DNA from 3 places in the Lysinibacillus sp. Y5S-8 genome. Region 3 is predicted to be linked to each of the others. Evidence: riboswitches for the same ligand, from Rfam matches in the RefSeq annotation. Region 3 holds a riboswitch; each other region holds the start of a gene.

Region 1 (3,284 bases), 1.6 Mb from region 3:
CTCCGCAATAACAGCGCCCATCACACTATACGTCGCAGCAATTTTTATACCTGAAAAAATGGCTGGGTATGCATGAGGCCATTCGAGCTTCCAAAAAGTTTGCGCCTTTGTAGCACCAACCATGGCAAAATAATGCTTTAACTCAGGTGCTGTTTGCCGAAATCCGTCCATTGCCGCAATAACAATGGGGAAAAAGCACACGAGGCAAATAATGATGAGCTTTGGTAATAAACCAAAGCCAAACCAAATAATGAGCAATGGCGCTAAGACAAGAATAGGGATATTTTGCGACATAATTAAAATCGGATAAAACAACTCCCGAATAAATGTAAATCGATGCAAGACAATCGCCACCATTAATCCACAGGCAATGCCAATGGCAAGTCCTAATAAGGCTAATTGCATCGTAGCCCAAGCATGTGGTAAAAAGGTTTGATAGGACTGAAAAGCTTCCAACAAAATACTACTTGGTGCAGGTAATAACCAATGAGGAACTTCAGCCACCTGCACAATGAGCTCCCACACGAATAAGAGGAAGGCGATAAAAATAATCGTCCTTCCCTTTTGCAAAGCTTGTTTCATTACTGGTATTTCTCCGTTAATGTATCCATTGTTATACCAGTTGGCTGATATAATATTTTCACTTGTGTAATGACATTGATGGCACCAAGCTCAATCATCTTGTCATTCATTTTTTCAATGATTTGCAGCAACGTTGACAGTTCACCTTCCATCGTCGTTTCCAACGGATGTACCTCATATTTCACACCAGCAGCATCTATCACAGCAATCGCCGCATCGACATACGGTATAACATCCTCAAATTTCTCTGTTTTTGGAATGATTTGAACACTGATTAATGAATTCGCCATCTTATTTGGCCTCCTTTTTAGGTAAGAAATCATTTGTAAAGGCTTGTTTCGCATTAAATTCGCCCTCTAACACGTTGTTGCTAGACATCCATTTTGCGTAGTTTTCCCATACAGAAAGCTTTTGCTCTCCCCATTGCTTGGCATCATCCTGATATTTATCAGCTAGCCATTCCTGACTTTTATGCACTAACGCTTGATCTAAATCGGGAGCCGCTTCTATTAAAATATCAGCCGCCTCACTTGGATGCGCTATGGCGTATTCATAGCCCTTCGATGCAGCCGCCACAAACGCTTTAACTATGTCAGGATTGTCCTGGATCATTTTTTCATTTGTAGCTAGAACAGGTGTATAATAGTCCAGCTGATCACTATAATCTGTTAAGTACAGCATATTAATCTTTTCACCCCGTAGCTCAGCTTCAATACCTGTCCACGCGTAATAAATCCAAGCAAAATCAATATCCTTTTGCATCATCGTGAAAAAGTCTAAATCTCCTGCATTGACGATATCTAATTTATGAATGTCTGCCTTTTCTGTTTGCATCAATGATTGTAGGACAGCTTGCTCTAGTGGAGCCCCCCAACCACCATAGGTTTTACCTTCGAAATCCTTTGGTGATGTAATACCTTTTGATGCAATAGAAGCAAAGCCAGATGTATTATGTTGAATAATAGCGGCAATGGAGACAAGAGGCACATCTTGCACACGAGCCTGTGTAATACCTTCCTGATAGCTCACGCCAAACTCTGCCTTGCCAGAAGCAACAAGCTGATCGGCTCCTGCCTCCCCAGGCATAATAATGTCAACATCTAAGCCCTGCTCTTCAAAATAACCGAGTTTTTTTGCGACATACAGCCCTGTATGATTCGTATTTGGTGTCCAATCTAAGACCACTGATACTTTTTTCAGCTGATCAGTAGCCTGCTTGTCCTCCTTGTCACTACAGCCCACTAACGTTAAAAGTGCAGCCACTAGAATAAATAACCATTTTTTCATGCGAAGTCCTCCTAGTTGATAATGTGAAAGTGTTCATGATTGAATGTTGTCACCAGAAAGAAAGCGTATGCGTTTGGCAAGATATTGCTTGAAAACATAAAAAAAACGCCTAGGATTCCTCCCAGACGTATTGCAATCAATCTTCAAAACTTTGCTTTTTTGAATAGATGTTCCCTACGCTGGTACGAGCCAAATCAGGTTCAAAGGGTCAGCGTCTATCGGACACAATCTCAGCTAGCAACTACTAGCCCCCCTACATTCTTGTGCTATGAACTTTTCGTTGATTATTATACCCATAGTTACGCTAAAATGACAAGATGCTATTTTTGACTAACGACTGCTCCCGTAAAAAAAACCCAGCACTCCTAAGAGACTGGGCTTATCATTAGCTTGGTTTCTGCTCTTTTTTAGCCGTTAAAACATGAGAAATGGCCCCATCTGTTGCAATATCCACTTTAAACGAACCGTTGGAATGGCGATCAGCACGCGTCAATGTTTGGACATCAATGACCTCTTGTACACCTTTTTCCGTTTCAATCACTATTTGCTCCTCATTCGTTGCTTGAATAACTGCCACAATACGGTGAGGATTTGCTTTTAATTCTGTTAATACTTTTAGACCACGTTTTGCACGACTTGCCACTTCAACTTCTGCAACATTCATTTTCTTCACGGCTCCACGCTGCGTGACGATTACCACATATTGTGTAGCATCAGGCTGTAGCACATTGACACCGACTAAGGCTTCTCCATCCTTTAGCGTGATGCCTTTGACACCGCCTGTTTTCACTCCTGTAACTGGTAATTCTTCCAGTGGGAAACGAATCGCATAGGCTGTATCCGTTGTTAACATTAGTTCCACATCATCTGTCACAAACGATGCATAGATCATCGCATCGCCCGCTTTAACATTCATTGTTTTAATTGGCTTCGAATAACGCGTCACCGCATAATCTGCCAGTGGGGAGCGTTTAATTTGACCATCTTTTGTAGCTGTTAAAATATACGTATTTGGCTGCTCGAATGTTTCAAAGCCATACACTGCAATAATAGACTCATCTTCCCCTGTTGGCACAATACTTGAAATATGCTGTCCAAGATCCTTCCAGCGAATATCAGGTAGCTCATGAACAGGCTGGTAAATATAATTGCCTCGATTTGTGAACAGTAACAGATGATGCTGTGTATTTAAGGTGGCTTCATACAATAAGTAATCCGAATCCTTCATCGCAAAATCCTGACCATTGGAAGCGGCATGTGAACGTGTGGATGTACGTTTAATATAGCCATCCTTCGTCACCGTCACCACAACCTCTTCACTTGGCACAAGGACATCTAGCGTAATTTTAATTTCTTCTATTTCCTGCTCAATTTTCGAGCGACGTGGCTCTGTGAAGCGTTTCTTAATCTCTAGT
Region 2 (3,284 bases), 2.1 Mb from region 3:
AGTTGGATGCTTCATCAAAGCATCCTCTACTTCAAAGGGACCAATTGTATAACCGGAGGAGATAATGACATCATCTCCTCGACCCTCAAACCAAAAGTAGCCATCTTCATCTTTGTAGGCACGATCTCCTGTTATATACCAATCACCACGGAATTGTAAATTTGTACGTTCAGAATCATTTAAATATTTTTTAAAGAGAGCTGGTGTTTCACGATGAACAGCAATATCACCCACCTCTCCTACTGCAACGGGATTGCCGAAATCGTTAATAATATTAACGGTGTTGCCAGGAGTAGGTTTTCCCATTGAGCCAACTCGCGCCTCCATCCCTACCATTGTACCAACAAGTAATGTATTCTCCGTTTGACCATAGCCATCTCGCACTTGTAAATGGAATGTTTCTGAAAATACGTTGATAACCTCACTATTTAATGGTTCACCTGCTGATACAGCTTGGCGAATTGCATGTAAATCATATGCTTGTAAATTTTCAAGTGATGCCATAAAACGATATTCAGTTGGTGTACAGCATAATACATTGATTTTGAATTTTTCAAGCAGTGCCAAATAGGAAACCACATCAAATTTACCTTTGTAAACAAATGCAGTAGCACCACTGCCTAATGTAGCGAGAAAAGGACTCCATATCCATTTTTGCCATCCAGGTGCTGCTGTTGCCCAAACAATATCATTTTCTTGTACACCTAACCAATGTGGTGCTGTTGTTCGTAAATGAGCATAGCCCCAGCTGTGTGTATGTACCGCTGCTTTCGGGTTACCTGTTGTGCCGCTTGTATAGGCTAAAAATGCATTATCAGTACTTTTTGTCGGAGTCGGATTTATGTAAGTTGTAGGTTGATGGTGCATTTTTTCTAGTAAAGGCTGCCAAGGCTCATGTGCTTGTCCTATGACAAATTGCTGTATGCCCTGTAAATTTCCAACTTCATCAAATTGTTCAATATAGGGCTCATAGGCAACAACCCCTTTAGCATTCGCGTGATGAATGCGATACTCAATATCTTTTGTTCTTAACATTTCTGAACTTGGAATGATGGTTAAACCTGCTTTTAATGCTGCAATATAAACAATATATGCTTCCACTGAGCGTGGTACCATCACTAAAATCACATCACCCTTCGTTAAACCTTGTAAGGTGAAAACATGTGCTGCTTGATTCGCTTTTTCCATCAAATGTGCATATGTAATAAATTGTACAGCTTGATTTTCTTCATAAATAATTAAAGCATTTTTCGTTGCATCCTGAGCATATTTTTCAATTTCCTCTGTTATGTTATACCATTCTGGTGCAACTAAATCTTGTCTTTTCATGGCAAATGCCCCCTTTTGCTATGACACATTATAAAACTCCTTTTTCAGTATTTTCAATGGTTTGCGCTTAATTTAGGTAAAGTCATGACAACTATCATACCTAGCTATATGGCATCAGTCACGTTTTGTCGATAGGAAAACTAGCTATTGAATACAAATGAAAAGTATGGTACATTTTGGTCAACTAAAAGCAAAATTGCAGGGGGACTCGAAAGAGTTGAGAAGGTAAAACCTGACCCTTTGAACCTGTTAGTTAATACTGACGTAGGGAGCAACAGACATCGATTTTTTCAGATGAAAGGCTCTTTTTCGTGTATTTTTACATAAAAAGAGCTTTTTTGCATGCTTACGTCCATCCACAAAGGAGGACAAAAACAAAATGATATTTCAAACAATTCGTCAACAGCAACCACTTATTCATTGCATCACAAACTATGTGGTGGCAAATTTCCAAGCAAATGGTTTATTAGCATTAGGTGCTTCGCCCGTTATGGCTGACGATAGCCAAGAGGTTGAGGAAATGGTAGCAATGGCACAAGCTTTATTAATTAATATTGGGACACTCAATACTCGCACCAAAAACGCCATGCTGTTAGCAGGAAAAAAAGCTAATGCACTTGGCATTCCAGTTATATTAGATCCAGTTGGGGCAGGGGCTACAACTTATCGCAAGGAAACCGTTCAATACTTACTTGAAAACATAGAATTTGCCGTAATTCGCTGTAATATCGGTGAGCTTGCGGCTATAGCCAATGTAGATTGGCAACAGAAAGGTGTAGATAGTGGTCATGGCTCCATGTCACTGGAGACGGAAGCATTACTAGTGGCACAACGATATAATTGTATCGTTATTGTAACAGGTGAACGTGATCTTATAACAAATGGTGAGCATAGCCAGTGGATAGCTGGTGGCCATCCACAAATGACAGAGGTCACTGGTACTGGCTGTTTACTTAGTGCGTTTTGTGGTGCTGCCTATGTCGCAGGTAACAAGCCATACCACCAATTAGCAGAAACACTCACTTACTATAAAAAAGCAGCAGTACTAGCTTCTGCATTCACTGCAGATATCGGTGATTTTCAAATAGCTTTGCTTAATGCTATACATCGTTTATCAAAGGATGGTGAAGCATCATGCATATTGTAACGACGATTGCTGGATCAGATAGTGGTGGCGGTGCTGGTATACAGGCTGATTTAAAAACATTTCAGGAATTAGAGGTGTTCGGCACTTCCGTTATTACAGCTTTAACTGCACAAAATACAACAGGCGTGACAGGTGTTTTCCCCATTGACATTTCGTTTGTGGAAAAACAATTTCAAGCGTTAGTCGAAGATTTTCCAATTGCTGCAATGAAAACAGGCATGCTTTATTCCTCTGGTATTATCCAAGCCATCGCACGCATGATCGGTGAATTAAACATACCACTAGTTGTGGATCCCGTGATGATTGCAAAAGGTGGAGAAAGCTTATTACAGCAAGAAGCTATTGAGGCGTTACGCTCATCTTTACTACCACTAGCTACGATTGTTACGCCAAATATACCCGAAGCAGAGGCTCTCACGGGGAGAGCCATTCGCCATTTTGAGGATATGAAACAAGTGGCTCAAAGCTTTTTACAGCTAGGTGTACAATGCGTCATTCTAAAGGGTGGGCATTTAGCAGAACCACTTTATGCCATTGATTATGTATTTTTCAAAAATGGACAGTCTTTTTCGATGCAGTCTCCACGAATCCAAACAAAAAATACACATGGTACTGGCTGTACATTTTCAGCAGCACTCACTGCTTTTCTTGGACGAGGTTTAGCGATGGAAGAGGCTATTATCGAAGCTAAAAAATTTATTCAATTAGCGATTATGCATGATTTATCCATCGGCAACGGGCACGGACCTACAAATCATTTCGCTTATCAACAGCATAAGGAAGCCTGTGAGGTAATCATTCATGAAAC
Region 3 (3,284 bases):
TGGAATTCGCTATTTGCCAATGGCGTCCCTCAAATGAATGCTTATATTGGAACGACAGCTAAGCAAGGGACAACCGTAATTGCAGAAAGTGAGAAGGAAGATCCTGTGTTAGCACAATGGCAATATGGACTCGGTAAAACATTTGCTTTTACATCCGATTCAACGGGTAAATGGACAGGAGATTGGGCAAGATGGCAGGACTGGGGAACATTTTGGCAGACGCTTATTTCACAAATGTTGCCAAGCTATAATGATGTTGCCTATGATGTGAGATTAGAAGCTGATGGCTCCTTTATGATTACAGACCCTACAAATGAAGCCGCATTTTTAGACATTGTAGCGGTTAATGAAGCAGGGGAGGAGTTAGAAACTCAGTTAGAAACCATTTCAGCCTCCCAAGTTCGAGCTGTTGTACAGGCCGAACCTGGATTGATTTTCTTCCGTATAGCGGATGAGCAGCAGGCCATTTATCAGGCAGGTCTAAGTGTTCCTTATAGTGCTGAGTATGAACTGCTCCCTGTTAATGAAAAACTGGTTGAAGAGTTAACAAATCAAACAGGGGGAGCTGTTTTAAAGGAACCACAAGATGTGTTCCGTGACTTTACAACTAAAGGAGCGGATCGACAAAACATTGCTACATGGCTTCTTTTAGCAAGTATGCTTCTATTCTTTATGGATATTACCATAAGACGTTTTGGGTGGAGTTTCCTAACAAAAACGAATAAAAAAGAGCAGCCAATTGAGGAGAAACCTGTACAAGCAGAAGACACGAACGTAGCCCAGCTATTAAAGGGTATGAAAAAACGATCATAATATAGTGAAGGCAGTGCAAAATCATTCCATTTTGCACTGCTTTTTTAAATGCTTTGAGGTTTTAAAAAATGGTGGTTTCCGCTAGGAAAATGGTGCAAAGGTGATTGACAAAGTGTAGCCTTCGAAAAGTGCCTCTCAGAGGAGAGAGACGCTCATAAAGAAACTTAAAGACTAGAAAAGGAATCTTCTCGCACATCTTAAAGAATTTCCAAAATCAAAAAGCACTCAGCACCACTCAATAAAGCGAAGAATTAAAACTCTTTACTAGTACCGATTTTCGCAAAGTGCTAGCCACCATAACACCTAAGATGGCCCCGATGGTACTTGATGTTAAAAAGGCTGGCATGAAGAATAATGCGACTACGGATGTCTCCATAAGCAATTTTGCATAGGGTACGGCAATAAGTGAAGCTAGAATACCAGTGCCAAAAACTTCGCCGAATCCTGCTAGCCATGGTTTTCTACTGTATTTGTAGGCAAGGGCCGCACACAATGCACCAATAACACTACCAGGAATCGCTAAAAGAGAGCCTGTACCAGTAAAGATACGAATGATGGCTGTCACAGAGGCAACTAGAACTGTTGGCACGGGTCCTAGTATAATAGCTCCTATTACGTTAACAGCATGCTGAACGGGGTAGGCGCGTGCGATGCCTGTTGGTATGGATACAAAGGTAGATCCTGCTACAGCAATAGCTACTAATAAAGCCATGATTGTCATTTTACGAATTGACATAAGGTTCACTCCTCTTGAATAAAATCATGAGGGAAATTAAAAGGCCGCTTCCTTTAAACAATAGGAAGCGGCCTTGCATAGACAATGACAATAGCAAGTAGCGCCACTTCCCTCCGCTAGTATGAACTAGATCAGGTTCAAAGGGTCCGTACATCATCATATACGTCTCAGCCTTTTAAAGGCTCCCCTAGTGGTAAATATCATTCAATTTTATTAACCAACATTACTGTAACATAATGTTAAAAATAGTCAATGATTTTTCTGACTATTTCGTATCAGGATGCATTAGATGAGGTGCTTTTTTCAATGTCCAGATGAGTGCAAGGAAGAAGCAGGCTAATAATATGATAGATCCGAATATATATGGACTGTTCATATTCCAGTCAAATAGTAAACCAGCTAAGGCTGGACCGATCATATTGCCAAGGCTCATGTAAGCATTATTCAAGCCCGCAGCAAACCCTTGTTCTTTCTCTGCAAGCTTTGAAATTAGTGTATTTACAGCAGGACGAATTAGTGTTGTTGCTGTAGAGAAAATAGTTGCTACAACTAATATAAGAGCGAAGCCAGATACAAACAATATTAAGAAAATAGCAACAGATGCAATAAATAAATTGACTAACACAACTTTCATTTCACCAAAGCGATTAAAAAGTGGTGTAATTACAAACATTTGTACAACTACCCCAAAAGCACCACCGACAACTAAAATAATCGCAATATCTACGGGTGTGTAATTAAATTTTTCTGTCACAAATAATGACAAGGTTGTTTGGAAGTTGGCAATTCCAAACGAGAACACGAGCATGATAATGAGCATAACGAAATAAGGCATATGTATGGAACGAGCCATTTGCTTCGCCAGATTTTCTTGCCTTTGCTTGTCATGTGAAGTGTTTGGTTTAGTAGATGGTAATAAAAAATAAGATAAAATAGATGCAAGTATGGCAGCAACTCCTGCCGTGAAAAATGGAAAATGTAAACTAACCTTTGCTAAGAAACCACCTATTCCTGGCCCTATCATAAAGCCAAGTGACATAGCAGCACCCAACATACTCATACCTTTTCCACGTTCCTCGTAGGTAGTAACGTCAGCTACAAATGCCATAATAGGAGGTGCAACAAATGCGGAACCTAGACCGCCTAAAAAGCGTGCTAAAAATAGCATCCAGACGTCTGTGGCAAGACCAAAACCGATTTGTGCAAGACCTGTCACAATAAGACCGAAAATAATTAAATTTTTCCGACCATACTGATCCGAAAGATTCCCAGCAATTGGAGAAAATACGAATTGAGCTAAGGCGAACGTTGCAATTAGCATACCTAGAACTTGTCCTGCTGCACCGAATATTTTTAAATACTCTGGCATGACAGGAATAATAATTCCAATACTCCCCATTGCGATAAACATATTAAACATTAAAATATATAAAGCCGCCTTATTGGACTTCTGCTGGGTCATCGAATGAACCCCCTTTTTATAATCAAATATACTAAAGTCTATCATAAGATATCCTATCATCATATCGGTTGAAAGTCTGAAATGAAACATACCTGCTAGTGCAGCAATGCCAATCCACGATGTAGAAAACAATAAACAGACAATAGGTGCAGGAAGATAATAGAGAAAGGTCTATCGACAAAATAAAAATTCATCGATAGACCTTTATATGCTTTAACGAATACTCATTTTAAATTCTAAAAACAATTCATTATATTTCCCTAAATAATCTGG

Evidence for each region. A riboswitch is a leader RNA that binds a small molecule or an ion and turns the genes downstream of it on or off. The one in region 3 is predicted to bind thiamine pyrophosphate.
Region 1: another riboswitch for thiamine pyrophosphate. It lies ahead of V6670_RS11940 (ABC transporter substrate-binding protein); the one in region 3 lies ahead of thiW (energy coupling factor transporter S component ThiW).
Region 2: another riboswitch for thiamine pyrophosphate. It lies ahead of thiM (hydroxyethylthiazole kinase); the one in region 3 lies ahead of thiW (energy coupling factor transporter S component ThiW).

The regions. Positions count from the first base shown of each region.
Region 1 is NZ_CP145889.1:2,449,628-2,452,911, forward strand. Features, by position in the region: gene V6670_RS11930 (ABC transporter permease) at 1-582, opposite strand, end outside; gene V6670_RS11935 (thiamine-binding protein) at 582-872, opposite strand; gene V6670_RS11940 (ABC transporter substrate-binding protein) at 874-1,869, opposite strand; TPP riboswitch at 2,024-2,134, opposite strand; gene parC (DNA topoisomerase IV subunit A) at 2,255-3,284, opposite strand, start outside.
Region 2 is NZ_CP145889.1:3,491,195-3,494,478, forward strand. Features, by position in the region: gene V6670_RS16950 (acyl--CoA ligase) at 1-1,329, opposite strand, end outside; TPP riboswitch at 1,520-1,617, shown strand; gene thiM (hydroxyethylthiazole kinase) at 1,709-2,476, shown strand; gene thiD (bifunctional hydroxymethylpyrimidine kinase/phosphomethylpyrimidine kinase) at 2,464-3,284, shown strand, end outside; gene thiE (thiamine phosphate synthase) at 3,278-3,284, shown strand, end outside.
Region 3 is NZ_CP145889.1:886,668-889,951, forward strand. Features, by position in the region: gene V6670_RS04085 (VWA domain-containing protein) at 1-813, shown strand, start outside; gene thiW (energy coupling factor transporter S component ThiW) at 1,049-1,549, opposite strand; TPP riboswitch at 1,641-1,748, opposite strand; gene V6670_RS04095 (MFS transporter) at 1,815-3,011, opposite strand; gene V6670_RS04100 (ABC transporter substrate-binding protein) at 3,225-3,284, opposite strand, start outside.